Regions from separate parts of the Macrococcus sp. GL_134 genome, predicted to be linked through region 4. Evidence: riboswitches for the same ligand, from Rfam matches in the RefSeq annotation. Region 4 holds a riboswitch; each other region holds the start of a gene.
The links. Region 4 has a riboswitch for S-adenosylmethionine ahead of AC3IPL_RS09340 (M20 family metallopeptidase). Riboswitches for the same ligand answer to the same signal wherever they lie in the genome.

Region 1: linked by a shared signal. The riboswitch ahead of metK (methionine adenosyltransferase) and the one ahead of AC3IPL_RS09340 (M20 family metallopeptidase) in region 4 are both predicted to bind S-adenosylmethionine.
Region 2: linked by a shared signal. The riboswitch ahead of AC3IPL_RS01945 (amino acid permease) and the one ahead of AC3IPL_RS09340 (M20 family metallopeptidase) in region 4 are both predicted to bind S-adenosylmethionine.
Region 3: linked by a shared signal. The riboswitch ahead of AC3IPL_RS02325 (methionine ABC transporter ATP-binding protein) and the one ahead of AC3IPL_RS09340 (M20 family metallopeptidase) in region 4 are both predicted to bind S-adenosylmethionine.

What each region holds. Positions count from the first base shown of each region.
Region 1 covers NZ_CM174409.1:1,517,115-1,524,718, reverse strand. Annotated here, with positions in the region: gene yidD (membrane protein insertion efficiency factor YidD) at 1-201, opposite strand, end outside; gene AC3IPL_RS07835 (hypothetical protein) at 211-966, opposite strand; gene AC3IPL_RS07830 (NUDIX domain-containing protein) at 1,027-1,467, shown strand; gene AC3IPL_RS07825 (alpha/beta hydrolase family protein) at 1,458-2,213, shown strand; gene pckA (phosphoenolpyruvate carboxykinase (ATP)) at 2,285-3,883, opposite strand; SAM riboswitch class I at 4,069-4,168, shown strand; gene metK (methionine adenosyltransferase) at 4,268-5,458, shown strand; gene AC3IPL_RS07810 (nuclease-related domain-containing protein) at 5,627-6,538, shown strand; gene AC3IPL_RS07805 (aldo/keto reductase) at 6,617-7,456, shown strand; gene AC3IPL_RS07800 (fluoride efflux transporter FluC) at 7,500-7,604, opposite strand, start outside.
Region 2 covers NZ_CM174409.1:340,583-348,186, reverse strand. Annotated here, with positions in the region: gene AC3IPL_RS01965 (DUF1788 domain-containing protein) at 1-394, opposite strand, end outside; gene AC3IPL_RS01960 (DUF1819 family protein) at 387-989, opposite strand; gene AC3IPL_RS01955 (hypothetical protein) at 1,125-1,325, opposite strand; gene mmuM (homocysteine S-methyltransferase) at 1,330-2,220, opposite strand; gene AC3IPL_RS01945 (amino acid permease) at 2,204-3,547, opposite strand; SAM riboswitch class I at 3,602-3,700, opposite strand; gene AC3IPL_RS01940 (hypothetical protein) at 3,821-4,372, opposite strand; gene AC3IPL_RS01935 (DUF3784 domain-containing protein) at 4,377-4,703, opposite strand; gene AC3IPL_RS01930 (6-phospho-beta-glucosidase) at 4,939-6,366, opposite strand; gene celB (PTS cellobiose transporter subunit IIC) at 6,436-7,604, opposite strand, start outside.
Region 3 covers NZ_CM174409.1:427,516-435,119, reverse strand. Annotated here, with positions in the region: gene AC3IPL_RS02350 (TetR/AcrR family transcriptional regulator) at 1-145, shown strand, start outside; gene AC3IPL_RS02345 (N-acetylglucosaminidase) at 225-1,598, shown strand; gene AC3IPL_RS02340 (aminopeptidase) at 1,900-3,129, opposite strand; gene AC3IPL_RS02335 (MetQ/NlpA family ABC transporter substrate-binding protein) at 3,243-4,085, opposite strand; gene AC3IPL_RS02330 (methionine ABC transporter permease) at 4,098-4,763, opposite strand; gene AC3IPL_RS02325 (methionine ABC transporter ATP-binding protein) at 4,753-5,769, opposite strand; SAM riboswitch class I at 5,837-5,939, opposite strand; gene AC3IPL_RS02320 (phospholipase D family protein) at 6,000-7,553, opposite strand.
Region 4 covers NZ_CM174409.1:1,772,331-1,779,934, reverse strand. Annotated here, with positions in the region: partial or broken gene AC3IPL_RS09355 (class I SAM-dependent methyltransferase) at 1-20, opposite strand, end outside; gene AC3IPL_RS09350 (response regulator transcription factor) at 208-879, shown strand; gene AC3IPL_RS09345 (sensor histidine kinase) at 876-2,528, shown strand; SAM riboswitch class I at 2,581-2,680, shown strand; gene AC3IPL_RS09340 (M20 family metallopeptidase) at 2,753-3,952, shown strand; gene ldmS (L-aspartate--L-methionine ligase LdmS) at 3,957-5,138, shown strand; gene AC3IPL_RS09330 (pentapeptide repeat-containing protein) at 5,476-6,099, opposite strand; gene coaW (type II pantothenate kinase) at 6,089-6,901, opposite strand; gene AC3IPL_RS09320 ((Fe-S)-binding protein) at 7,220-7,604, shown strand, end outside.

The DNA of each region.
Region 1 (7,604 bases), 260 kb from region 4:
CGGGTCGAAGCCGCCTTCATGGAAGGGGTGGCATTTACTGATGCGCGCTGCTGTCAGCATGCTTCCTTTCAGTGCCCCATGCGTTTCAATCGCTTCTATACCGTACTGTGAACATGTCGGATAGAAGCGGCATGCCGGCGGTGTCATAGGTGAAATATATCGTCGGTAAAACTGAATACATGAAATTAATAGCTGTTTCATTTCATTCCTCTATTCTGTCAGGTCAGTGACCTTTGTTTTGTTGAAATCGTAGTAATCTGTCGTCTGTTCCATCTTAATCATCACCGGGTCTTCGTCAATGGTCGCTGTGACCTCTACTTGGAAGGTCAATGTTTTCGGATATACTTTGACAGGAGAGTACTGGATGCTGTAACTGCCGGATGTAACAGTTAAGTCTTTCAAGTCAGAGAGAGGTTCTATCTGGTTCATGCTTGATGATACAAGCCCGTATTCAAACAGCTCTTTCATGACTGCCCCAGTGCCTTTGTAATGAATGGCTTGTTCATCGATCGACACGTCGTCAGCTGATGGTTTAATGACGCCCTGGACGATGTGTTTCAAATTGAAAATATCGGCGATAGCCGCTTCGATGTACTTCGTATCCGCACGTCTTGCCTGATAAGTGAGGTATGATGGATCCGGATCGGCTCTTAGTACACCACCCTTAATATAAACACGGTAGCTGTGGACCGGATAGCGTGAATGGTTGCTATCCGCTTCCACTGCTGAATTGAATTCATCCAATGTATTCGTCTGACTTGTTGTTTTTTGAGTAAACTGTGTTGTGAACTTATTATATATAACCGTCGTTTTATTTTCACTTTCACTGCTCAGACTATCGATGGCTTTGATGGACTGCTGTAGTTGTTTCAGTGTTTCGTCCTTCGTCCTAGGGGCAGGTGTTTCTTTGCTACAACCGACTGTCATTAATGTTAGAATAATGATAATATAAATGATTTTCTTCATAATAACCTCATACGTTTTGATAGTATCATTTTATCATAGAGGGGTGAACGGGGATAGACTATGGAATTTATCGATGAACTAGGATATAGAGTGGTACTTAAGCAGGACAGACCGGTTCATGACCATGTGCTGATTATTGCGACATATGAAGGACAGCTTGTACTCACACATCACAAAGAGCGCGGTATCGAATTTCCGGGCGGTAAGCGGGAGGCTGATGAATCAACAGTGAACGCTGCCAGACGCGAATTATTTGAGGAGACAGGCGGCCGTACCGAGTCGCTCCGGTACATGACGACTTATACTGTCTATACTGATCCACCATTTTCAAAAGATGTTTTCACAGCAGAACTAAGCCATATGGAGCGACGGGAACATTACTACGAGACGTATGGTCCGGTACTGGTCGATGATATCCGCCGGATAACAGACCATCGCAGCAGACTGCTTGATGATGACTGCATCAATTATATAGTGAGAGAGGTGACGTCATGTGGCTGAAGGCAACACCCATTGCTGCATGGTATGGTGACAGACAACTGAATGAAGTGGATTACTATTCGGATGAATTCGTCGTATCAGCATTGATTCTAGATGCCGCAGAAGTGAAACGCATCGTTATTTATTTAAGAGGGGGTAAAGGAGGTGTCGGACAGGTGAGACCGGTCCGGCTGATGCAGTTTGCAGGACCTCACACACTGGTCGCTGCTCCTTATTACCGAGGCACAAGAAATGATAACGGCAAAGATGAATTTGGCGGGGCAGACTTGGAAGACGTGCGGGCACTCGTGCGTATATTGAAGACCCATTATCCTGATGTACCTGTACATCTCATTGGTTTTTCAAGAGGAGGTATACAAGGGCTGCTGACTTATCAGGAAGTCGGTGCCACTTCTTTTATTTGTCATAGTGGTGTCACTGACATTTATTTAATGTACGAAGAGCGGCAGGATCTGCGCGGCATGATGAAGCGATTGATCGGCAAACCTACTGTGGATAGAGCGGCATACGACAGACGAAACGGCTATCAGCACGTTACTTCGACAAGTCCACCCGTGATGATTATTCATGGCACAGACGATAAGCAGGTAGGACTACAGCATGCGTATACTTTAGCAGACCGGCTGAAACATCTGGGTGTTCCTTATGAGATGCATATCGTCGAAGGAGAGGAACATGTATTTACACCGCCGAATGAACGGAAGACACTTCGTAAAATAATAGAATGGATGACTGCTGTGGAATAATCGTATAGGATCGATCAAAAGGCCCTGATGAGTAGCTCATCAGGGCCTTTTGATCGATACCATATTTACTATTATTCGCCTTTGTAAGTGAATCCGCCTTGCGCTTCAATTTCAGCTGAGCGGTCTCCGAATTTTTTGAAGTTCTCTTTGAACATCACTGCAAGTTCTTTCGCTTTTTCGTCATAAGCTTCGTGAGACACCCATGCATCGCGCGGCATTAAAATATTGCTCGGGACACCTGGTACGTGGGAAGGGATGCTTAATCCAAACACCTCATCTGTCTTATATTCTACTTCTTTCAATGCACCGCTGATGGCACGACGGACCATTGAACGTGTATGGGTCAAGTTCATGCGTGAACCTACGCCGTATTCGCCGCCGGTCCAGCCAGTGTTAACGAGGTAGACATCGACATTATGTTTATCGATCAGTTCACCGAGCTTGTTCGCATAAACGGTCGCATGCATCGGTAGGAACGGTGAGCCGAAACATGTCGAGAATACCGGCTGCGGGCTTGTGACGCCGCGTTCAGTTCCAGCGAGTTTTGATGTAAATCCGCTTAAGAAATGGTACATTGCCTGGTCTTTATTTAATTTAGCGATAGGAGGAAGTACGCCGTATGCGTCTGCTGTCAGGAAGATGATGGTCTTCGCATGCCCTGCAATAGATGGCAGTATGATGTTATCGATATTTTCAATCGGGTAAGCGGCGCGTGTGTTTTCAGTCAATGATTTATCCTCGTAGTCAGGGAAACCGGCCTCATCTACTTTGACGTTTTCTAAAATAGCGCCGTAACGGATGGCATCATAGATCTGTGGCTCTTTCTCACGCGTCAGATCGATTGTCTTCGCGTAGCATCCGCCTTCAATATTGAAGACTCCGTTGTCATTCCAGCCGTGTTCATCATCACCGATTAATTTGCGCTGTGGATCTGCTGATAACGTCGTTTTACCAGTACCTGATAGTCCAAAGAATAAGGCGACGTCTTTGTTTTCGCCGACGTTTGCTGAACAGTGCATGCTCATCACGTCATTATCTGGCAGGTAATAGTTCATCACACCGAAGATTCCTTTTTTCATTTCGCCGGCATATTCAGTTCCGCCGATCAATATGACTTTGTGTTTGAAGCTTGTGATGATGAATGTCTCGGATTTCGTTCCATCCACTTCGGGGTCAGCTTTGAAGTGCGGCGCTGAGATGATAGTGAAGTCAGGTGAGATGTTCAATCCTTCTTCAGTCGTTTCGGGACGGATGAACATCGTGCGGGCGAACAAGTTGTGCCATGCCATTTCGTTGATGACAGTCAGTTTCAGCTGAGTCGCAGCGTCGGCGCCGGCATACCCGTTAAAGACATAGACTTTGTCCTTTGTGTTTAAATAAGAAGTCACTTTGTCGAGAAGTTTCAAGAAGACGTCCTCTTCGATGGGCTGGTTGATGGCGTTCCAGTCAATTTTATCTTCAGTTTCAGCTTCTCTTACGATAAATTTATCTTTAGGCGAACGACCCGTATATTTTCCTGTTTCTGCTTTTACTGCTCCTGAGTCTGTAAGAACACCTTCACCATTATCCAGTATGTCCTGAATCAGCTGAGTGCGAGACAACTGTTTTTTAGTAGAAGGTTTTGCTAGTAATTGATCCAGATTTTCATTATACGTCGATGTATCGTTCATGTTATAATCCTCCAGTAATAGTTTCTGCAATGTAAGCAGTTTCATCAAATAGTATAACATAACAGACCCAATAGTCTATACTAATCACGGCAGATTCTCAAGCAGTTTTTAAAGACAGAAAATTATGTATTTCTTAAATTTATTGACGTTTAACAAATAGTTTAGTATTATCTTACTTGCGGATTCTCTTATCCAGAGTGGTGGAGGGACATGGACCCTACGAAGCCCAGCAACCTTTTAAGTAAGGTGCCAAACCGTTTGCAGATTTCATCTGAACGATAAGAGTGAATGGACTTGTATTAATCGAGCCTTCTCTCTTAATTGTGGAGAAGGCTTTTCTTATGGATAAACCGTATAACTTTCATAGAAAAAGGAGATATTAAATTGGCAGATCGTAAACTATTTACTTCTGAATCAGTGACAGAAGGACATCCGGATAAAATTGCTGACCAGATTTCAGATGCGATTCTTGATGAAATCTTAAAAGGGGACCCTAAAGCACGTGTTGCATGCGAAACATCAGTGACCACTGGGATGGCACTCATTGCCGGCGAAATCACAACAACGACCTATGTCGATATTCCAAAAGTCGTGCGTGAAACAGTGAAAGAAATCGGTTATACGCGCGCTAAATATGGTTATGACTTCCAGACGATGGCTGTTCTGACTGCGATTGATGAGCAGTCTCCAGACATCGCACAAGGTGTTGACCGTGCGCTTGAAGACCGCGAAGAGCTGTCTGATTCTGACATTGAATCTATCGGTGCAGGTGACCAAGGGCTGATGTTCGGCTATGCATGTAATGAAACAGAGAGCTTAATGCCGCTGCCGATTTCATTGGCACACGAACTGGCACGTCGCTTAACAGAAGTGCGTAAGAACGGTACGCTTGACTACTTACGTCCGGACGGTAAGACACAAGTCACTGTTGAATATGATGAGAATAACGAGCCAAAACGTATCGATACAATCGTTATTTCTTCTCAGCACCATGAGAAAATTGAGCTGGAGCAGATTCAGACGGACATTAAAGAGCACGTCATTAAATCTGTTGTTCCCGCAGAACTGATCGATGACGAAACGAAATACTTCATCAACCCGACTGGACGTTTTGTTATCGGTGGACCTCAAGGGGATGCAGGCTTGACAGGCCGTAAAATCATCGTTGATACTTACGGCGGCTATGCCCGTCACGGCGGCGGTGCCTTCTCTGGTAAAGATGCAACGAAAGTAGACCGTTCAGGCGCCTATGCAGCACGTTATGTCGCGAAGAACATCGTAGCGGCAGGGCTTGCTGACAAAGCAGAAGTACAGCTAGCCTACGCGATCGGTGTGGCTCATCCTGTATCGATTTCTGTCGATACGTTCGGTACAAGCGACTACTCAGAATCAGCACTTGTAGAAGCCGTACGCAGCACATTCGACTTACGTCCGGCAGGTATCATCAAGATGCTTGATCTGCGCCGTCCGATCTACAAGCAGACAGCTGCTTACGGACATTTCGGCCGTACAGATGTCGAGCTGCCATGGGAACAGACAGACAAAGTCGACAGCTTGAAAGCAGCGATTCAATAACATCTTAGACAGCGGAAACCTTGAACGGGTTTCCGTTTTTTTGTGAGTTCGGCTGAAAAAAGAGTAATATTCTCAAAATTGATCAGATGAAATTTTATGAATAATACTGAAGAAAACGTAAATTTTGATTATAATATGAATAAACCTATATATACAAAGGAGAATTTCATGACTGAACTTACACCGCTTCATTACATTATTATTGCGCTCGGTGTTCTGGCGCTGCTGTTCTTAGTGCTCTGGATCGTTACTAACAGCAAAGCAAAACGTGAACGACTGAGACTGGCCGATCAGCATGCAGATGACAAACAGAAATTGTCAGCAGAACTGCAGGACAAAGCTGAGAAAGAACGGCTTGAACAGAAAAAAGCGTTCGCCCAGCAGAAAGAGATCTATGATGAACAAGTATCTAAACAAGCCATTCAAATCGACAGCTTGAAACATCTGTCCAAAAACGGTGGCGAGTATTTGACGGATCTGACATTGATTCAGCTCAAAGAACGTCTTGTCCGAAACGAACGAATCAGACCTGAAGATATGCATGTCCTTGCCAATGTCTTTATTCCCGGACGTGATCTGAAGCGGACAGAGAAAATTGCCCACATCGTATTGACACGAACAGGTGTATACATCATTGATTCGCATTACTGGAAAGGGCATATCTATCACGGCGTAGATCAGACACAGTTCTCACAGGAACCGATGTTTGAACATATATTCAGTCTGCTGGATATCGACCCTTACATCGAACAGACACTTGCGATGGAACGAGATGAGGAGAAAGGCGCTGTCTATTTCCGCTCATTACGAGATAACATTGAAGACTTGAAACGCCGGGCAGAACTCGTTGAAGAAACATTCAAACTGAAATATCCTGTCACATCCATTGCCTACTTCAACAGAGAAGGTCATGATTCCGGGACGATGAACAATTACTCAAGAGATAAGAACGTCAAAGTGGTCGTCGGTGAAGACGAGCTTGAACTGTTCTTTGAGAAATATGTCTTCCACGGAAGGTTTCAATATTCAGTGGATGAACTAGAATTGATACGCGATGATATTGAACATTTGAATCCGTAGTAGCAACCGGCCGTAATCGGTCGGTTTTTTTTAGTAGTATCAGGGTATATGATAAGAACTAAAAAAAGGGGTGTTCAAATGGAATCAGCAGTTACATTTCATAATGGCAATGTCATGCCAAAAGTAGGACTCGGTGTCTTTAGAGTAGAAGAAGGTCAGCAGGCTGTCGATGCAGTAAGACATGCGATTGTTTCAGGTTACCGCAGCATCGATACAGCGATGATCTATCAGAATGAACAATCAGTCGGCGAAGGAATTCGTCTAGGACTAGAAGAAGCGGGGATTGACCGCAGCGACTTATTTGTCACATCTAAAGTGTGGCTGAGTGATTATGGATGCGACACAACGATTGCTGCCTATAACGCATCACTCGAACGGCTCGGACTGGATTATCTGGATCTCTACTTAATTCATTGGCCGGGGCAGGATAATCAAGCATTCATCGATACATGGAAAGCAATGGAACAGTTATATAACGACGGTAAAGTAAGAAATATCGGTGTCAGCAACTTTAACATTGAGCATTTGGAGGCTTTATTGAAACAGGCTTCAGTGAAACCAGTCATCAATCAGGTGGAGTTTCATCCGTACTTGAACCAGAAAGAGCTGCGACACTATTTAGCAGACAAACAAATCGTCGCAGAATCATGGTCACCTTTATTGAACGGTGAGATATTGACGAATGAAGTCATCCATAATATCGCTGACAAGCACGGCAAAACACCGGCACAAGTCGTGATTCGCTGGAACATTGAGAATGATGTCGTCGTCATTCCGAAATCAGTAACACCAGAACGGATAGCAGAAAACTTAAATATCTTTGATTTTGAATTAACACAGGAAGATCATTACGAAATCGATCAGTTGAACGAAGACCGCAGAATCGGACCGGATCCTGCTGAATTTACAGGAGCATAATCATAAAGGCCTTCTAATCTTGTTAGAAGGCCTTTATGATGTATTAATCGATCAGCTGGAGTCCTGCCGTGAAACAAGTCAGCGGCAGAATAATGGATAGAGCGATGTAGGTCATACCAGACTTGCGGTCAGATGCCACAAGTGTCAC
Region 2 (7,604 bases), 600 kb from region 4:
CGACTCCTGTTATAAAAAGGATATCGTTCGTTTCAATGTTTTCTTTAATCTTTGTTAAAAAAATTTCAGGTTTTGCAAATGTAGACATCGCTTTAAAAAGTGCTTCTTTTCCTTGTTTTTCTTCCATCTGAAAAATACGTTCAAAGATCCGTTTCTCTTTCGTGATTTCAATAAGCATTTTATATAAATCAAATTCTTTAATATTTCTTGTGCTACTTGGGTGTGTAAATTCTCGTTTTACGAAGTCAATATGTTCTCTAACAATCAGTTCATCTTCAGCTTTATAATCAAAGATATAAAAGCTAATTTCATTACCAAGTCCTCTTCCAGCTAGGAACTTTTCTTCCTTAAGTTTAGGAATTATCATATCTAGTCTTTCATGTAAATTACTCATCACATAACCCCATTGCAGTGATATATTGTATGTCTTCATTAGCTATGATGTGCTTTATGATTTCTTTTTCTAAATAGACAGGAGATAGCTCTGTACCATTCCTTTTATTTATATAACCAGCATGATAAAGGAGACCTTTAAATATACTTTTTAATCTTTTAATACTTTCATCTGATAGATTAGCTACAAATTCTGTTTGTTCTATTTTATGATTAAAAAACATATTAAAGTCTTTAGTTTCTAATTGAAAATCATTTGTCCTAAATTTTTCGGCAATCACTTCATTCATGAACTCGTGGAATAGTCGCTCTGTTTTAACAATTGCCAATAAGTTAATCATTTTAGAAGTAGATAAATCGGCTTCTAAGAATTTATTTAATAAATAATCGTCCAAAGCATTTGCTCTATCAATTATAGAAGGTAAGAGTCTTTCAGAACTTAGGACTTTTTTTACTTGAAATAAGTTTTCATTAAGGACTTTCTCACGTATTTCTTTATCAGACATACCATTAAGTTTTAAAGGTGCTATTATTTTCAGTTCTCTGTGGAGAAAACTTGCACCGTTTAAACGTGCGGAATATTGCTTTTTATTCATACTATTGACCTCTCAATAAAACATCATTTTTGTTTTCAGTTTACAATCTGTCAACAATATTATAACAATATTAAAGATACATTTAACAAAAATTCGTAAGAAAGATCCTGCTATCATATGCAGGATCTTATTATTTTATATATTTTCTTTCTTCACAAACACTTCATTTCTGATTTCATCAGGTATAATGCCGAATAAATAATTTTCAATCTGTTTCCAGTACCATTTCGTATGCATAACCTGCTTCTTCATAATATTCTGCTCATCAAATTCTTTTGTGAACAAGTATTTCAGCATAGCCATACCGATTTTGTGAGCAGTATACTGATAATTCAAGATATCATTCTTTAATTAGTTCTTTCAATTCCCCTATCTCCTCCGGTCCCACCTGGCAGCATCCTCCGATAACTTTCACACCTTGTTCCTGCCACTCGACTGCCGCTTCTACCAGCGAACTGTCCGTCTGGTCAATCCATCGTTTATTCACTGCGTCATATTTTCTGCCGCCGTTCGGATAGAGGATGAGTGGATGCTTACTGTGCTCCAGAAGATTTTCAAGCGCTGCATCGATGATTTTGACACTCGTGCAGTTGACGCCGAATGCATAGACGTTCTTTATCGTATTAACGACGTTGCATGCTTCTTCAAGCTTTGTCCCGTCAGACAGATGAGCGCTATCTTTCAGCGTAACGGACAGCCAGCATTCGATGTCAGTATAGTCTTCCAGCAGCGTCTTGATTGCCTTGATCTCCTCTATATTCGGGATGGTCTCGAAGGCGAAGACTGTGAGACCTGCTTCTATCAGGATGTCCAGGCGTTCTTTGTGATAATGTATATAGTCCTCCTGGGTCAGCTGATAATCGCCCGTATATTCTGCGCCGTTACCGAGCATCGCGCCGTACGGTCCGAGTGAGCCTGCGACGATGGTCTGATTTGTTGCGGCACGTCTTGCCAGTGTCACTGCCTGCTGCAGGTAGTAAGCTGCATCTTCTCTTTTTAGTCCGATATTCAGGAATGATGGTACAGCTGCCTGATACGTATTGGTCAGAATGATGTCTGCGCCGCTGTCGACAAAGGCTTTATGGACATTGTATACCGCTTCCGGCTGATGCTTGATCAAGTTCGATGACCAGAGCGGATGCTTGACGTCGTAGCCGAACTGCTCGACTGTCGTGCCGAATCCGCCGTCCAGGATAGTCATCGTCTCTTTCAGTTTATCTTGCAGTTTCATGGATTCCGTCTCCTTTCTTCTGTGTGAAGGTGTAGTGAATCAGCCAGACAATGAGGCAGAACGGCAGGCCGATCAGTGTCGCGAGTCGCTGGTTCGGGTCAAAGAGGACACCGATACATGAGACGAGGCACAAGGTGAAGGCTGTGACCGGCAGAATGTAGGTTGAACGCTGCGTGACGCCTTCTGCTTTCAGCTGGTTGATACGTGACAGACAGATGCTCATCCAGACAACGACCACTGCGAAGCCTGCGACTGAAACGAGGACGAGGTAGACCGTCGTCGGCGCGATGACGCTGGATAACAGACTTAACAGCGCACCTGCCAAGCTGATGAGTGTGGCATTGACAGGCATCCCTTTACTGCTCAGTTTCTTCGCGACCGGCAGGATATGGTCCTGTTCTGACAGGCTCCACAGCATCCGGCTCGCAGCATAAAGGCCTGAGTTCGCGGCGGATAACAGGGCCGTCAGAATAATGAAGTTCATGATATCGCCTGCATACGGTACACCGACACTATCCAGAATAGAGACGAACGGACTTTCCAGGAGACTTGCCTTGTCCGTCGGCAGTAGCAGCACCATGATGACAATCGTCCCGATGAATAACAGTGCTAAACGCCAGACAGTCGCGCGAATCGTCTTCGGAATCACTTTCTCAGGATTCTTGGTCTCACCGGCTGCGATTGCAATCAGTTCAGTGCCGCTGAAGGCATAGTTGACCGCCAGCATCGTGATGAAGATACCGAAAAGACCGTTCGGCACATCGAATAACTGCTCTCCTGCAGTGACAGGTTCAAGCGAGGATGGCAGCACCTTGAACAGAATCAGTAAGCCGATCAGAATGAACGCTACAATAGCCAGGACTTTAACGAGTGACAGCCAGAACTCCGCTTCACCGTAAATGCGGCTTGACGTCAGATTGATGGCGATGATAACAGCGATGAAAATCAGGCTGAAGAGCCAGACCGGGAAATCCGGAAACCATTTCTGAAACAATATCCCGCCTGCTGTGATCTCCGAGCCGATTGCGATCGTCCAGCAGAGCCAGTAGCTCCAGGCAACGACATGACCGACGGACGGACTGATATAGATATTGGCATATGTATGAAAGCCGCCGACATCCGGATGCTTGACAGCCAGTGCACCGAGACATTTCATGACCATATAGACGAGCAGTGCACCGACGAGATAACTGACTACTGTGCCGACCGGTCCTGCCTGCTGCAGTGTATAACCTGTACTGAGGAACAGCCCCGTACCGATCACTCCTCCAAAACTCAGCATCATCACATGACGCTGCTCCAATCCTCTTCTGAATTCATTTGACATCTTAATTCCTCCCATAAAAAATACCCCTCTGAAAAAGAGGGGTATCAAAGTATACACTCATATTTCAGGCGAACCTGTTGGATTTAGCACCGTGCATAAGCTGGTTGCTGAGACTTCACAGGGCCAATTCCCTCCGTCTGCTCTTTATAAGTTATTTAATTGTTATACAGCATATCATCTATAGGAAAAGTGGTCAATGGCTATGTTGTCAATTTCTGATCACTGTTTCTTCACTCTGAGCAAACTTCAGTTAGCTGACTCAGTGCACTTGCTCTATTTCGAAAATGCTTTCTTAATTGCTTTCACTGTTGCTTTGTCGACGTATTTATAACCCACGAACGATCCGTTATCGTTATCATATACTAATCCTGTCTGTCCGAAGAAATACACTTCCTCGCTGGCCGATACATATTTGAAATCCGGTTTACCCCAGTATTTCGTCATATCTTTATACTTCAGCATAGTAGACGTCCCGTAATAATCAATATATTTCAGCTTGTAGTCTGCCGTTTTATTGCCGCGCTGTCCTGTGAAATACGCTTCAACCGTGTCATAGTCATCGTCTGTTTCCATGTCAAAGTTCAACGAATAATCGTAGTATTGATACTGACTTCTAACACCTGAATAATCAGTGCCCCACTTCTTCTTAGCAGTTTTGATGGTATTCCCAAGCTTAACGCCTTTGAACGTCATCGTTCCATTCTTCATCGCTTTGATGGTGGTTTTGTTCTTCAGATTAATTTGACCGAGCTGTGCTGCGTCTGCTGGACTTGACCATGCGACTAACATCAATAACGCGAGTAGTACTGCCATGACTTTTTTCATTTGACTATCTCCTTTTGTTTGTGTAGTTTCGTTTGAACGTCTTACTTCTAAACATATAACTATTGAATCCAATACTCCCGATAAACACCAATACTAGTAGCATATATAGTCCCCAGTCAGAGCCCGACCGATAGAACGCTATTAACAAGCCGCTTAAAACTAATAGAAACATCCCCATACCTTGACACAATTTTTTCTTATCATATTGTTGCTGCTTATCTTGACTCATCGTATTATATCCGGCGATCAGTGATGCACCTTTCCCCATCAGGAACATGATTGCAAGCGGAATGAGCAGCAGTAATAATAGGACAAGTACTGGTGTCGGCATGTTAATCCTCCTATTTATTGTATGACATCTTTAGTTTATAACATTTTGAAATAATTTACATCTCTTTTTTTTATATCTTTACACTTTTTTTACACAAGCTAGCGACTAAAACTAGACATCAATTCAATCATTGATTCTTTGTTTTTATCTCTAATGATAAACCAGAAAATTTTAATATAAATTTTCTGGCTTAAGAGTTATTTTACTAAGAAGCTGATTGCCTTATATGTTTTTGTTACTCCAATATCTCGCCGTTACTTTCTATCACTTTCCTATACCAATCGAATGATTTCTTTTTCAGTCGTTTTCGTGTGCCGTTTCCTTGATCGTCTAAATCGACGTATATTAAGCCGTAACGTTTGGACATTTGTCCTGTGCTGTTTGATACAAGATCAATGCAGCCCCATGATGTGTAACCCAACAGTTCAACACCGTCATCTACTGCTTTAATCATTTCTTTCAAGTGTTCTTCCATATACGCAATTCTGTAATCGTCATCAATAGTTCCATCTTCATTCATTGTATCTATAGCACCGAGTCCATTTTCTACAATGAACAATGGTTTCTGGTAGCGGTCATAGATTTGATTCATCGTCACGCGTAGTCCGACCGGGTCGATCTGCCATCCCCATTCTGTCTTTTCAAGATATGGGTTCTCAAGTGATGAGAAGGCATTGCCGTCCTGCGCTGCCTGGTTGACTTCAGGATCAGCACTGACCAATCTGCTGGCGTAATACGAGAAAGAAATGAAGTCGACGGTATATGCCTTCAATATTTCTTGGTCTTCCGCTTCAAATTGTATCTCCACACCCAGCTTGCGGAAGAGTTTCTTCGTATATGTCGGATAATACCCGCGTGACTGGACGTCTGTGAAAAAGTACTGTTCCCGATTCTTATTAATAGCTGCCATGGCGTCATGGGGATGGCAAGTGTTGGCATACACTTCTCCTGATGCAAGCATGCAGCCGATCTGAAAGTCCGGGTTGATGGCTTTTGCCGCTTTTGTTGCCAGACTGCTTGCTACAAGCAGATGATGTGCTGCCTGATACATCACTTGATTTCTGTTCTCCCCCTCTTCGAAGATCAATCCGCCGCCAATGAGTGGAATATGCAGCACCATATTGATTTCGTTATGTGTCAGCCAGTATTTAACGCGTGACTGATAGCGTTCAAATAACACGGTGCAGTATTTGACGTAATGGTCAACCGTTGCCCGGTCGCGCCACCCACCGATAGTTTCTACGAGATGATACGGCGTATCGAAGTGGTTAAGTGTGACGACGGGCTCGATGTTGTATCGTTCCAGTTCATCGAACAACCGATCATAGAACTTCAGCCCTTCTTCGTTCGGTGTTTCTTCTATTCCTTTCGGGAAGATTCTCGGCCATGAGATTGAGAACCGATATGTCTTAAATCCCATCTCTGCAAACAATGCGATATCTTCTTTGTAAGAGTGATACATATCGATTGATGTGTGACTCGGATAATAGTCGAACGTGTCATTGATATGATGCGCCGGGTCAAACAATGGTTTGACACGTTCCTCTGCAGCAGGCAGCTTGTCGACGATGGACAGGCCTTTGCCACCTTCTTGATACGCACCTTCACATTGATTGGCGGCTGTTGCACCACCCCATAAGAAATTCTCTGATAATATAGCCAATCTTTGTTCCTCCTTAAGTCATTTGATAAAAAAGAACATATCTATCATTAGATATGTTCTTCTATGTTACTAGATGATTGATTCTCCGCCTTGTTCTTGTACGACCAATTTCTTATCGTACATTCTGATGAACGGCAGCCATACTAAGAATGATGCGACACCACAAATCAGTGCTACTAGTACTGCAAAGTAATCACCTGCAGTTCCGATGAACGCACCTAAACCGATAGGTGATGGCCATGGTACTTGTGCAATGATAGGTCTGATGAATTCAAATTTAATCGCGAAGTAACCGATTGTTGCGGAAACCATTGGTGCCAAGAAGAACGGAATCGCAAGGAATGGGTTATAGACAATCGGAAGACCGAAGATCAATGGTTCGTTGATATTGAATATCCCTGGTGCAAGTGATGCTTTGCCAAGAATTTTAAGTTGTTCTGATTTTGCAAGGAACGCGATGAAAATACAGAGTCCAAGTGTTGCACCTGAACCGCCCATAATAACAAATGAATTCTGGAATTCCCCGGCAAACGGAATATGTGCACCGTCTAAGTTTGACTGCATGTTGCCGAGGACAATAGGTGTCAGGAATGCAGAAATGATGTTTGCTCCATGAATACCTACAATCCATAACGCATGAATTAAGAAGTAGATGACCATTAAACCAAGCCAGCTGTTCGTTAAGTTAACAACAAAACCGAACGGAACAGCGACTAATTTGAAAATATCTGTGCCTAGTGCTACTAAAACACCATTAATAATGATGACAGCAAATGCGACTAAGAATGCAGGAATCAACGCTGTGAATGAACGCGATACTCCTTCCGGCACTGCTTCAGGCATTTTGATGACCCAGTTTTTCTTAACACATAGACGATAGAGCTGCACTGCGACAAATGCCATAATAATCGCTGTGAAAATCCCTGTTGTACCGAGTCTTGTCACACCGTCTCCCATTTCCCAGCCGTTTATAATTTTTGAATTATCATTGAGGACATTGACTACAGATATCTTGCTGTCTTTAAAGATCAGTTCAGGAATAGCCATGAAAAATGCCATCATTGACAGTAACGCACCGTTCAGTGGATTGACGTTAATACCTTCATCTTCAACGAACGTTTTTGTATATTCATAACCGATGGCAAGACAGAAGTATAATGCAAGAATACCCATCGTTGCCTTGTTCGCCAGCATATATAAGTCACTGATTCTGAAGAACGTATTGTTGAAGAATCCTT
Region 3 (7,604 bases), 690 kb from region 4:
TTTGAAGGATCCCAAATACTTCGTCAACTATACACTGGGCGGCCAGTTCGGTATTATTTTCTTCTGGCTTCAAAATCATTGTGCAGAGCCGCCTGAATTGATCGCTGATATTGTTTATCGCAATATGATTCGACTGAATAGATAATTATTAAAATCTTGTAAAAGCAGCCCGATATCATGTTATTTCATGTATACTGTTTTTAACTAGCTGACGGAGGTAATATATGAAGTATTTAAGGAGAACATTAGGCTTAACCGCAGTATCGATGTTACTGCTGTCGCAACATGTGTCTGCAGCTGAGAATCTACGCGTAGGTAACATTAAAAATACCAACGCCGTCATTGTGACCAATAAAACAATGCTGGCAAAAAAAGTGGCTGGAGATTATGCAAACTATACATTGTATATCAACGACAAAGTCACAATCGAAGATGAAACGTATTATAGAGTACAGACGTCAGAAAATATTAACAATGCGATCGGCTACGTCAAAGCAGCGGATCTAACAATACAGCCGGTCAAAGCTGTAAGTCCAAAGGAACAGACCATTACATTCGGCACAAGCACTAAAATTTATAACGTTCCTGCTGGTACTGAACGACAAGTGATAGACCGGGCAGGTAAAAATGAAACAATGACAGTCGCTGAAGCCCTCAAAGTAGGTCAAGATACCTACTTATACGGAACATTCACAGCAGGAGCAACCGGCTGGGTCAAAGCAGATAAGAATGTTACAGTGAAACAACCAAAGGTGAAACCTGAAGCGAAGCCTCAACCTAAGACAGAACCGCAACAAGTTCAAGAAAAAGTCCAAGTGAAACAAACTGAAGTAAAATCTGAAGAGCCAGCTGTCGAACCTGCAGCTCCTATCCTTCCAGGAGCTGCAGTGACTCATACAACTGTGCCTGTCACTTTAAAAGACGCACTTAATCATCAGATGAAGCTCAATCCCAGCCCTCAAATATCCAACGGGGTCAAATGGAAAGACGCTGATATCAAGCTGGTGAAAGACTATGTCGACACTGAACGCTTGATCAGTGATGCCGTTAATAAATATCAATTCCTTGTGCTTAATGAACCTCAAGGGCTGACGGCTGAACAGTTGAATGTCCTGTTAAAAGGGAAAGGGATTCTTGAAGGCCGAGGTCAGGCATTCAAGACAGCTAGTGAAACCTATCGTATCAATGAAATCTATTTGATTTCACATGCATTCCTTGAGACGGCTGAAGGTAGGAGCAAGCTGGCCAATGGCCTGAAAGTCAAAGGTGAACCGAATGACAAACGTTTCTATAACATGTTCGGTGTCGGTGCTTATGATCACAACGCACTGAAATACGGTGCTCAATATGCAGCCAATGTCGGCTGGGATACCCCTGAAAAAGCCATTATCGGCGGTGCTGAATTTATTTCCAACGGCTTCTTATCAGAGTCACAGAATACACTTTATACGATGCGCTGGAATCCGTCATCACCTGGTGACTCACAATATGCGACAGATGTCATGTGGGCTTCTTCCAATGCCCGCTATATTTCAGGGTTCTATCAGCAGCTCGGTATTGAAGGCGGCAAATATCACTTCGTCCATTACACGAAATAATGACCCGCATAATAAACAGGCGGCATGATCAATAAACAGTTGTTCATACGATATATCTCACAGATCATGGCATTGACTTCTTTTCTTTAAGATCCATTAATAGCTGTCACAGACGTGATGGCTAATGATGGATCTTAAATTATTTTTCAACCTCTCCATGCATCTTTTAGTATGATCATGCCTCATTAATAAGATCTCAACAATCATGAATGGTCATTCATTTGCATATCAAGTTTCAGTTTTGTTGTCATGCAGGCTGCAATTCATTAAAAAACTTCCTCTTCAATGAAGAGGAAGTTCCCTATTCAACCCAGCGGCCTTGTCTGAATATCGGTTCGCTTGTACCATCTTTGTAGATACCGTCGATATCCAGCTGGTCACTCCCAATCATAAAATCAACATGCGTCAAGCTGTCATTGATGCCCATCTCGACTTGAGCTTGTATCGATTGGTCTTCTGCACCGTCGATGACTTCAGCAAATCCGCTGCCGAGTGCTATATGGCATGATGCATTTTCATCGAATAATGTATTATAAAATAACAATCCGCTTTCGTAGATCGGGGAATTAACTGGCACTAATGCAATTTCACCTAAGCGTCTCGCGCCTTCATCTATTTCAAGTAAGTTTTTCAATGTTTCATAACCTACTGCAGCCTCATAATCAACAACTGAACCATTTTCAAAAGTCAGCTTGAAATCATCCACGATCTTACCAGACAGACTGAGCGGCAGTGTATTTGAGACGTAGCCGTCCACACGTTCCCAGTCAGGTGTCGTATAGACTTCTTCTGTCGGCATATTGACAATAATCTCTGTTCCCTGTTTATTGACTTTGCCTGCTTTCAGCCAGTTACCATTGTTATGAAGCCCCACTGTCAGATTGGTTCCCGGAGCGCTGTAATGTAACCGATCGAATCCTTTTTGTGTCAGCCACTCTGCCCGTTTGTTCAAATGATCAATATGTGATTTCCATGCATCCACCGGGTCATTCTGATCGACACGCACTGCTTTGTAGATGGCTTGAAGAAGCGCGTCTGTCGCTGCTTCACCTGATAAGTCGGGGAACACCATTTCCGCCCATTCAACAGACGGATAGGCTGCAATGCACCATGTCTGCTTAAAGTTACCGAGACTATCTGACAGACTTTCGTTGGCTTTCATCATCACTTTACTGCGGGCCGTAATGTTTTGTGCGGGCTGATCTTTCAGTGCTTCCGGTGACACACTAGTAATGCTTAGCAGCGTTACCTTTTCATCTTCATAATACTGAATTTCCTGCTTGATATAATCCGGTACTTCCTGCAATGTTTCTATCGTCTGATAATCGTATGTATGTTTGATGACTTCTATATCTGAATAGTTGACGATGACTTTTTTCGCTCCTTGCTCATAAGCGATTTTGACAACCGGTCGCACTAATGATGATGCATTGATATCTGCATCGATGACTACAATTTCATTGTGCTGGACGTTCAATCCTATTTTGACGATGACACTTGCATATTTCTCTAATAATTGCTGGTTGTTCAAGTAAATCGCTCCTATCTAAATTTTCTGATAACTATATAATACTGGAATACCCCTTGATTTCCAACAATAATCAACAAAAAAGACCACCTCTTCTATAAAAGGTGGTCGAGAATTTATTTCAAGCTGTCTTCAATTTCATCAATCTCTTGCTGTGATAATTTTTTGACGATTTCACCGTCGTTTGAATCTTGTTCAACTGCTTTTACCGCTTCATCTGAATGATAATATTCGATGATTTTTTTGTAATCTTTATTATCTTTGTCGCTTGTTTTAGCAGCGATGACGTTGATATAAGGTTTAGCACCTTCTGATTCAGGGTCTTCGCGGTAAATCGGATCATCTTTAGGATTCATTCCTGCTTTACCTGCTACACCATTATTGATAATAGCTACAGCCACATCCGGTAATACACGTGGTGTCTGCTGTGCATCAATCGCTTTGATTTTCAGGTCTAGTTTGTTTTCAGTGATTTTGGAAGGATCTCCGAACAAGCCAAAATCATCAGCTAATTTGAGGACTCCTGCTGTTTCCAATAATTTCAATGAACGTGCTTGATTCGTGACGTCGTTTGGAATGGCAATAGTATCGCCTTTTTTCAATTCTTTAATATCTTTGATTTTGTCAGAATATGCACCAAGTGGAGCAAATACTGTTGTACCGACTACAGATAAATCCATGTTGTGGTCTTTTTTGAACTGATCGAGAAATGCGAAGTGCTGGAAGGCGTTCAAGTCGATATCTCCTTCGTTCAACGCATTGTTCGGTGCTGTGTAATCTTGAAATTCAACAAGTTCAATTTTCATGCCGTCAGCTTCAGCTTTCTTTTTGACGACATCCCATACTTTGCCGTCTACACCTGTGACGCCAATTTTGATCGTTTTCTCTTTTTCATCTTTGTTACCACACGCTGCCAGTAATAGTACTGTAGTCAACACTAATAATAATAATTTTTTCATATGATTCTCTCCTTATAATCTGCTTGTATATATATTTGCAATCTTATTGCCGATAAACTGTGTGATCTGTACGAGGATGATCAGTATCAATACAGTGACAAACATCACTGCCACGTCAAATCGCTGATAACCATACGTAAAAGCAAGATAACCGATACCTCCTGCTCCAACAAGGCCTGCCACTGCGGAAAATTCAATGAGCGAGACCGTGGTGAAAGTCAGACCGAGAATTAAAGATCCTGCTGCTTCTGGAACTAATACTTTGAATAAGATATCGAATTTAGATGAGCCCATTGCTTCAGCCGCTTCAATGACGCCTTTATCCACTGAGATGATGTTATTTTCTACGACGCGGGCAATGGATAATGAAGCGGCGAGAGTCATCGGGAAAATGGCTGCCCATATACCGATTGTAGTCCCCACAAGAAACCTTGTAATTGGAATCAATGCCACCAGGAAGATGATGAAAGGGATCGGTCGAACCGTATTGATAAAGAAGTTCAAAATGATATTGACTACTTTGTTCTCAAGCACATGTCCTCTTCCCGTGGCATAGAGAATGATGCCAAGCGGTAGACCGATAAGCACGGCAAGTACTAAAGTAATGCCTACCATTATCAGAGTATTGATTGTTTCCTGAATAATGACCGGATAGAATTCTGTTAAATCAGTTTTCAAAGCCGTTAACCTCCTTAATCTGAATATCATGACGTGTCAGCTCATTCAGTGCATCATGAATATTCACCTCATTGCCGACTGCTTCAATCAGTAGATTACCGAACAGCTTATCTGTCAACTCTGTAATCCCGCCGTACAAAATATTGAAATCAACATCGAACTCTCTACCGATTCGACTGAGCACCGGCTGCAGAATCTGCTGGTGATTGAAGATGAAGCGATATAGCTGACGTGACTTGACATCTACTTCAGCCGGAATATCATCATTCAACACAGAATGAACAAAACGTTTTGTCGTCGGATGGACAGGATTGGTAAACAGTTCGAATACTTTGTTCTGCTCAACAATCTTACCTTTTTCCATGACGGCGACTTCATCACAAATACTTTTTACGACTTCCATTTCGTGAGTAATCAGGACAATGGTAATATTCAGTTCTTCATTGATGCGCTTCAACAGCCTCAAGATTTCATCTGTAGTTTCAGGATCAAGCGCTGACGTCGCTTCATCACAGAGAAGAATATCAGGGTTCGTTGCAAGTGCTCGTGCGATACCGATACGCTGCTTCTGACCACCCGACAGCTGACTTGGATAGTCATATTTCTTATCCAGCAGTCCGACGAACTGTAATAATTCATCGACTCGCTTATCAATATCAGCTTTTGAGTACTTCTTCGTCAGCTTGAGTGGATATTTGATGTTATCCTCCACTGTCTTCGCACGAAACAAGTTGAACTGCTGAAAGATCATCCCGATGTTTTGACGGCGTTTACGTAGTAATGCCTGTTTGAGACTTGTTATATCTTCACCTTCGATGATGACGCGTCCTGCAGTTGGCTTTTCTAATTTGTTGATCAATCTGACGAGCGTCGACTTACCTGCACCGGAATAACCGACGATGCCAAATATCTGCCCTTTTTCAATAGTCAGTGACACGTCAGACAATGCTTCAACGATGCCTTTTTTCGTTTGAAACTGTTTGGTCACATGCTCGATTTCAATGATTGCCATAACTTCCTCCTCTGAATAAAAAAACGACTTTCCGGCAGATGCCGGAAAGTCGTTTTACGTCCCTTTATCTGCCAAGCCTCGCTTGATGGATTTAGCACAGTGCTCAAATGAGTCCGCTGCTGAGATGTCATCGGGCCATATCCCTCAATCTCTCTTGATAATTTTTTATTAAGTTAATTGCATTATTGCAAACATCCATAGAGCCTGTCAATCACTTTTTTTGATTAGAAGCTTGATAACCCTGTGAATTCCTGTATTCGATAGAGCACTGTCTTCAGGAACGACGCATCTTTTTTCACTTCATAGTGGTCGGTGATATGCCCGTAATCATTGGTCCATTTGGCGTCGAAGTCCAAATCCAGCTGCTTAAATACCGGCAGATCTGATCGACCCGTAATAATAACATCTGTCTCCATGTTGTAATCACCGATATTACGGCGTGTCAAGTTGGCACTGCCGACAAATAAAGACGACTCCTTATTGCGGTCATCAGTCAGCAGAATGTATTTCGCATGGAACTGTTCGCCGTGTGACACTGCCCATTTTACTTGAATGCGATCATTACTTCCTGCCACGAGTTCATGGGCAGCAGGCTTATTCGGAATACCCGGCTTCTCTTTACCAAATGCTTCTTTGTTAACGTCAAGTATGACCTTCACATGGACACCGCGCTCTGCTGCGCGAATCAGCGCCTTAATGACATCGCGGTCAGCGAGATAGAACATCCCCATTTTAAGTTCATCATTATCATTGGCAAGGTTGATATATTCAATTAATGATTCTTTGATTTTGCCTTCAGTGACAAGTGTCGTTTCGTAGTCCATCGTATTGTCATAAGCGCGCGTATTAATCGCAAAATCACTGCGGTCAAGCTTACCACCGCTCATATTGATGGCTGCAACTTCACTGTGTATTAAGTCTTCCTGCAGCTGTCCGCTCAACTGAACAGCGATGTTTTGATGATGACCACTTGAATCATGCGGGTTGCTGCTGGCAATGATAGCCGATTTTTCAGAGACGATGGTCTTACGGTGATTCGCTTTGAAATTCAGCATTCGTGCATAGCCTCTCACGGTGACATCAGGTTCTTTTTTTGAGAATATATTGGGCAGCGTCCCATTGTCACTATTGCCTAACCAGTGGAAAGTCGACCGCCATAACCCTGAATAGAGTGGATTTGAGTCACGTAATTTCGTCAAGTCCGTTTCGTATACGAATATGCCATTGTCACGAAGTTTCTTGTAATGGTCGGGTGTATAGCTCCCGTAGAATGAATTGATTGGATCAGTCAGCACATAGATCGGCATGTCCGGTCGCTGCTCTTTCTTCGCAATCAAGTGCCGAGTCAGCTCAGCAGATAATTTCGGGAAGTGTTGCGTGCCGTCATAAGCCGCATTGAACAAAAACATATCCATGATAATAAAATCTTCTGCGTCATCGATGAGCTGATACACTTCACTGAATATATGGTGGTCGTAGGTCATAGTGCCGTCCTGCTCATAACTATTATCGAGCAGCAGTTTGACATCATTAGTTCTGCTTGGTTCATAGCGTTTCGAAATTCCAGCAGGCAATGGTTTGAAGATGTTCCATACAGTGACCAGTAGTAAAACAAAAAACAATAATCCGGCAATCCACTTAAACCGTATCTTATGTTGTTTTTTCGGTTTAGTTTTTTTCTTCTGCACTGTTTTTGCAGCAGGTTTCTTCCTGCTGACTGTCTGCTTTTTTACTGTTGATTGTTTTGCTGCGGTTCTTTTCTTGTCAGCCACTGTCATCCCTCCTTTTTTTAATTATAACAAATTGATTTGACAACTTGTCATGTTGAT
Region 4 (7,604 bases):
CAATCTTCAAATATGTCCATAAATGATAAAGACATTATGACACCTCTTTTTCCTACTATTTAACTCGGAATTAATAATACCATGAATGGCAGGGGCTGACAATGAAATGATTTCGTAAACGGATTTACCTTAAAGTTACCTTAAAGTTACTGATGCACTATTGAATATCTTCTTCTTTAATGCTATAACAAATGGCAAAGAGGTGAGATGATGACGAGCGTTCTGATTGTTGAAGATGAGATTGAAATCGCTGAGTTGATCCGGTTCATTCTCGCAAAAGAAGGGTTCGAACCAATCGCTATTGCAACGAGTTACATGGAAGCTGTGCATCAGCTGCACATCCATTATGACACCTATATACTGGACATCAATCTGCCGGACGGCTGCGGTTACGAGCTGGCGGATCACATCCGGGCGTTTTCAAAGGCGCCGATTCTCTATGTCTCAGCCAATGTCACTGATGAAGACAAATTAAAAGGATTTGCTGCGGGTGCGGATGACTATATCACCAAGCCTTTTAATCCGCTCATTCTTGCTGCCCGCGTCAAAGCGAATGCTGAGCGCTACGTCCGGGATTACCGCAATATCCCTTTTTTCTTTGATGAGCACAAGGCGGAGCTGATGGTCGACGGGCATACGTATCATCTCTCCGGTAAGCAGTATTTATTGATGCAGTATTTGTACGAAAATCAGAACAAAGTGCTGACGAAAGAACAGATATACGAAGCGGTATGGGAGAATCGTTTCGTCGATGAAAATACCGTGATGGTCCACGTGAGGAAACTACGTGAGAAGCTGGAATGTAATCCAAGTGAGCCGAAGCGGCTGCTCACGGTGCGCAGTGTCGGCTACATACTAAAAGTAGGCATCGAAGAATGAGTATCGGGCGGAGATTTACGTGGCGCTTCATCAATTACTTTTTGCTGCTGTATGTACTGATGAATATAGCAGTCATCTCGCTCTTCATCTACTTGACAATCCGCTGGGACGGGACGCTGCTCACTGGTGACTTGACGACGGAATCGACATCGACCATGCAGTCGCTGATTCATCTGGACGGTGAGGAGATCACCATCACGGATGACCTTAAGCAGGCTTTGAAGAACAATGAGAGCATGCTGGTCATCAGAGGTGATGATGGCAAAGTGCTCAAAGTATTCAATCAGCAAGGTGAAACGCTCCACGGTCTGTACTGGTATTATATTCAGGATATGCGCACATGGTCGCTGTCACCAGACCGGCAGGCCGTGCTGATCAGCCGGAAGCCGATTGTCAAGTCAGCTGAAATGTTTGACCTCAGGCAGGACAAGAAGCTGGAACGCTATATGGACCAGCATGACATCGGGCTGTTCATTCAGAGCCCGAGAGCAAACGAGCTGACGAAAATTCACGGCAGCTTATCGACGACCGAAGTCCAAAACGCCTGGTTCCAGGATTTGAACGGAGATAACTTCAATGACTACCAGCTGCGGGAAACGATGCGGGATGGCCGCTATTATTTGTTCGTCCAGAAAAATCAAGGGGTGCTGGACAAGCAGATTATCTTTGATGAGTACGGCATATTCAAAGATCAGGCATTCATGGAGGACATCAAAAATTTCTTCCTCTGGTATTTGATCTTTTCTGTGATTGTGTTCGCGATTATTTTAGCGCTGGCACTGCTGGCAGGACATCGTCTGACGCGGCCGCTTGTTCATTTTGTCGACTGGGTGAAGATGCTGCAGAACGGGCATTACGTCGTTCCGGACAATGACAGGATCTACCGGAAGCACAAGCTGCGCCGCAAGTACCAGATGTATACATCAGTGGATGAATCCATCAAGGAGCTGACGGCGAAGCTCAAGCTCGACGAAACGTATCAGAGCCGTATCGGTAAGCTCCGCGAGGAATGGATTGCAGGAATCAGCCACGACTTGAAGACACCACTCAGCTCGATATACGGCTACAGCAAGCTGTTGACGAGCGATATTGAAATCTCGGGAGAGGAGCGCCGCCGCTTTGCGCAGATTATTGAGGACAAGGCGCTGTACATCGATATGCTGATCAAAGACTTGAACATGACGTACCAGCTGAAAAATGATTTCCTTGAATTCACCAAGGAAAAGACGCATATCGTACCGTATATTCAGCACTTTATCGACCATTACAATCAGCCCTTGAAATACGTGGATCAGACAGATGCAGTCGTAATGATTGACCGCGAGCGGATGAAGCGGGTATTGTTGAACATCATCTCGAATGCATTCGCCCATAATGACATGGTCGACGTCTGGCTCAGCACGACAGTCGATGACCAGATGCTGGTCATTGCCATCACTGATAACGGCAACGGCATCAAAAAAGAAGAGCTGCCGTATATATTCGACCATTACTACAGAGGAACGAATACGACTACTGACCATAACGGTTCAGGACTCGGACTCGCAGTCGCACAGCAGATTGTCAGAAGCCACAGCGGCAGCATTGAAGTGGAGAGTACGGTCGCTGGAACACAGTTCAGAATCTATCTGCCGGTAACATCGGAATGAAAAGGTTGACGAATACCGGTAGACATTATATAGTAATCAATAACAATTAAATCACTTATCAAGACGGATCGAGGGAAAGGCCCTATGACGTCCAGCAACCTACCTGAAGGCAAGGTGCTAACTCCTACAGCTGAAGCGCTGGAAGATAAGAAGAAGAGACATTCCTTATCTTTAAGGAATGTCTCTTTTTTTCTTGATAGTAGTGGACAGAAAGGAATTTTTTGATGACAACTCACACATATACAGCACCAGAACAGACGAAGCGGATTACAGATTATATCACGGCACATCAGGACGACATCATTAAGATCAGTCACGACATCCATTCACGGCCCGAACTCGGAAACGAAGAATATCATGCGCAGCAACTACTATCAGAACTATTGGAACGAGAAGGGTTCACGGTCGAGCGGGATATCGCAGGCCATCCGACTGGATTCATTGCGACGTACGCCGCGGAGAAGCACGGGCCGACCATCGCCTTTTTGGCGGAATATGATGCACTGCCTGACTTAGGTCACGCCTGTGGTCATAACATCATCGGAACGAGCAGTGTACTTGCGGCACTCAGTTTGAAGACCGTCATCGATGACATCGGCGGAACAATCAAAGTGTTCGGTACACCAGCAGAAGAGGGCGGCGTCAACGGCAGCGCAAAAGCGACTTACGTCAAAGCTGGGCTGTTCGATGACTGTGACGTCGCGCTGATGATCCACCCTGGTCATGAATCTTACCGCACCGTGCCGACGCTTGCAGTTGATGTATTTGAAGTTGAATTTTTCGGCAGAAGTGCGCATGCCTCTGAAAATGCCTTCAACGGCGTGAACGCACTCGATATGATGATCAGCTTTTTTAATGGGATTGCACAGCTGCGTCAACATATTAAACCGAAAGACAAAGTTCATGGTATTATATTAAATGGTGGGGCAAGTGCCAACATCGTACCGGATTATACGAAAGCACGATTCTATACGCGTGCGCTCAGCCGTCATGATTTGAATGTGCTGACTGACAAAGTGGAACGTATCGCCAAAGGAGCCGCTGACATTGCCGGCGGTCAGTTCAGACTGAATCATATTCAAAACGGCGTCGACGAATTCATCTTGAATGACCGTCTGGATGACCTGTTTGAACGCCATGCAGCGCTGCACGGTGAAGAGATTCAGCATGATGACTTTGGTTTTGGGTCGACGGATACAGGGAATGTGAGTCATGTCATTCCAACGATTCATCCACATCTCAAAATTGGACCATCTACACTGATCGGCCATACGTATGAATTTGAGCAGGCAGCAGCAAGTGCTGAAGGTGACCGTGCATTACTGCAGGGTGCCCGTATTATGGCGACGATGGCGGTTGAGCTGATTACGCAACCCGCTGTGCTTGAGGAGATCAAGCAATTACACAAACATCTGAAGGGGTAAATGAATGAATAATTTGACTGCTAAACTACCGCTGACACTCCATCAACTGTACGGAGATCAAGTAGTTTTTACGTCCCGCCCGTCATACGGAAAAAATCCGTGGCTGACGACTGAAGGACATCAATCTAACATGCTGACAGCCCGTGAATTATTGATTGCGGATATGCCTGTCATTCTTCATGAGGCCACTGTCGGCGACAAAACGCGTGCCTTATTTGCTGCAGCAGACATCGAACTGCCGGGCAACTACCGCATCTATACAGATGAGCAGTCTTACAATGCCCGCTTAAGAGAAGCAGAAGATAATGGTGAGAAAATTTTCTTCCAGTATACTCATGAAACGGATTACGTAAACCCTGAAACATCCTATATCGACCGTCCGACATTCATCGCACTGAACAACAAGATGCGGCTCGCTGACTGGACAAAAGGTAAGTTTCTGCCGCGGCGTGACATCGTCAGTGCCGATGAACTTGAAGCACAGCTCGCGAACTGGGAATATCCGTATGTCATTAAACCTGCAGACGATCATCCGACAGCTGGCGGCTATGGTGTGATGATTTGTTATAACGACGACGATCTTAAAAGAGCGCTGCAGCGTATCGGCAATGTGGCAGACGCTACAGACTTTGTCATTGAAGATTTCATCCAGGCAGAGTCGAACTACTGTGTGCAGTATGCCTATAGCGAGACGCTCGGACTGAAATACCTCGGGGCGTCTATACAGAATACGGATCAATACGGCAAGTACAAAGGCAATTCAACAGCAAGTCAAGTGCCTGACAAAGTCATCGAAGCGGGTAGAGAAATCATGCAGAACGGCATCGATGCCGGCTACAGAGGCATTGCAGGATTTGACCTGCTGGTCGACTCTGACGGCGATGTTTACGCGATAGACTTGAACTTCCGCCAGAACGGCTCGACATCATTGTTACTAGTGAATGATCTGCTGGCAGGCGAACATAAGAAATTCTTCGGCTACTATGCTGAAATTGATAATTCAGCATTCTACAGTCGGATTATGGAAGAAGTGAAGTCAGGTCAATTGTTCCCGCTTGCTTATTATGACGGCGATTATTACAGCAAGAATGAAACACCATCGCGATTTGTCGGCATATGGCATGGTACAAAAGCAGAAATTGAACTGAAAGACAGTGAGTTTACAGCATTTAATAAAGCTGAATAACAGAGGTTCAGATTCGCAGACGGTTTAAGTCTGCGGATTTTTTTGTGGTTTATGGAAGTTGGGTGATCAGGTGATTGATGTGAAACATGGCCTTCAAACACGATTAGAAGGCCATGTTTGAGAGAAAATCGAGAAATCAGGCAAAACATGGCCTTCAATCACGATTAGAGGGCCATGTTTGAGAGGAAATCGAGAAACCAGGCGAAACATGGCCTTCAAACAGAATTAGAGGGCCATGTTTGAGGAAAAATCGAGAAATCAGGCGAAACATGGCCTTCAAACAGAATTAGAAGGCCATGTTTGAGAGAAAATCGAGAAATCAGGCAAAACATGGCCTTCAATCTATCACTTCTATGCCAAACAGAGAGATAATGTCTGCTGCCTGGTATCGATTGACTGTGACGCCGACGAGATCATCTGCCTGAACCGTAATACCTTCTAAATCAGAATCACTTAAATTCAGTCCAGTAAGCGGCGTTTCTATGAATGCTGCGCTGGTGAAGCGGCATGATTGCACAGTCCATTTCTGAGGTTTGATATGGAAAAAATAGCTGTCAGTCATGTCGTTATCGACAAAATTCACGCCTTCAAATGTGCTGTTGACTAAGTTCAATAGATTCATTTTGCTGCTTTCAAAACTGACATCTTTCATGCCGACATCGTCACAGCTGAATCCTGTCATCTGGCAATGGCGGAAGCTGACTCTGCGAAAACTGATGTGTTCAAACGTCATCGTCATCAGCCGGCATTTTTCAAACATCGTATCGGTCACGTGGACTGCAGAAAAATCTCCTTCAAACTGACAGCCTGTAAAAATCATTTCATCTAATTCCCGCACCGTATCATCGAGCGTGATCACACAGTTCTTATAATGGCAGCGGCCGTCGTCACGGGTCAAACTGACGGCCTGATCTTCAATGACTACTGTACAAAGCGCTGTCTGCGGGGCTTTAAGCTTCATCGCGCAGTCTCATCGTTCCGACAGCACCGGAATACTCACCGTTTTCAATGAAATAAGGTTTGAACCCGCGCAGCACTGTATAATCCATGACGACATCACGCAGCAGGTCATTCGCTAAAAATGACGATCCGATATAGACGACGTGCGCTGTGTTGAACTCACGTGCAGCATGAATTGAGATGGTTGTCACGGTCTCGCCGACAATTCCCATGACAGCAGCAAGCTTATCTTCCGGGGTAAAGGTCATATCTACTCTGTTATGCAGCACGTTGCCGAAGTTCGCAGCAGTGAGGTCGCCCGGAATCGGGGTTTTATCGCCTTTATAGATGTGTTTGACTTTCAAATCGATCTTGTCGCGGTCGCCTGCAAGTGCCAGGCGTGTCACCTCACTGAAATCAGTAAGTCCAGTCAATAAATAGCTGAGTCCTTGAATCATTCCACCGCCGGCACCTGTCCCGCCGGCTCGGAGCTGGTTCTGTCCATCGACAAAGTGAATCGATGTTCCTGTGCCGACGTTCGCAAATATATAGTTATCAAGCGGTGTATCATGAGCTTCAAGAAAGCTCTGCAGTCCTCTGAATGTCGCATCGAATTCAATCGACTGGAAAGCTGTCTGCGGAATCAATGACTGCAGATAAGTGGCTTTACCACCTGTCAAAGAAACTTCTGCGTCAGGCATCCTGGAGAGCCACGCTGCTACGTCGTCGATCGCAGTGGACGGCTGTTTGTCGAACGTCAGCTGTCCGTTCTCTTCGATTGCAATTTTAATCAATGTTCCGCCTGCATCTATTCCAATTTTCATGTCATTATCCCGTCCTCAAGTTTTTCTGTTATTATACTACAAATGCCTCGTTAACAATGTCTTGACACAACAAAAAAAAGGAGCGGGTGCAGTCCCGTTCCTTTTTTGAGTTGCCTAGGTAAGTTAATTATAGCAGTTAAATAGAATAATTTAAATGCATTTTTAAATGTTTTATAGAAATTTTATTATATGACTGACTGAAAGAGTAAAATCACTTCTTTTGGCACCTGTTGTCAAGCGTAAGAATTTTCAGATTATTATTGACTGAATGTTCATTCATTATGTAGAATGAAGACAAAGGGGTCAAGGGGGAGCGTTATGGATAAATTGATTTACTTGAACTGGCTGTTATTTTTAGCGGTGACAGGCTATGCCGTCTATTTGTTTGTCTACTTAGTCAAAACGCGTTATCAGTTCATCAAGCTCGGACGGAAACATGAATTCAACGAAGCGCGTGATGAACGTATCAATAAAGTTCTGGTCAACGTGTTCGGCCAGAAGAAACTACTGAAGGATAAGAAGTCAGGAGTCATCCACGTGATGTTTTTCTATGGCTTTCTGCTGGTGCAGTTCGGAGCGGTTGATCTCATCATTAAAGGACTATTGCCCGGGAAACATCTGCCGCTCGGACCGCTCTATCCGGCGTTTACGTTTTTCCAGGAGCTGGTGACGCTGATGATACTCGTCGCTGTTGTCTGGGCTT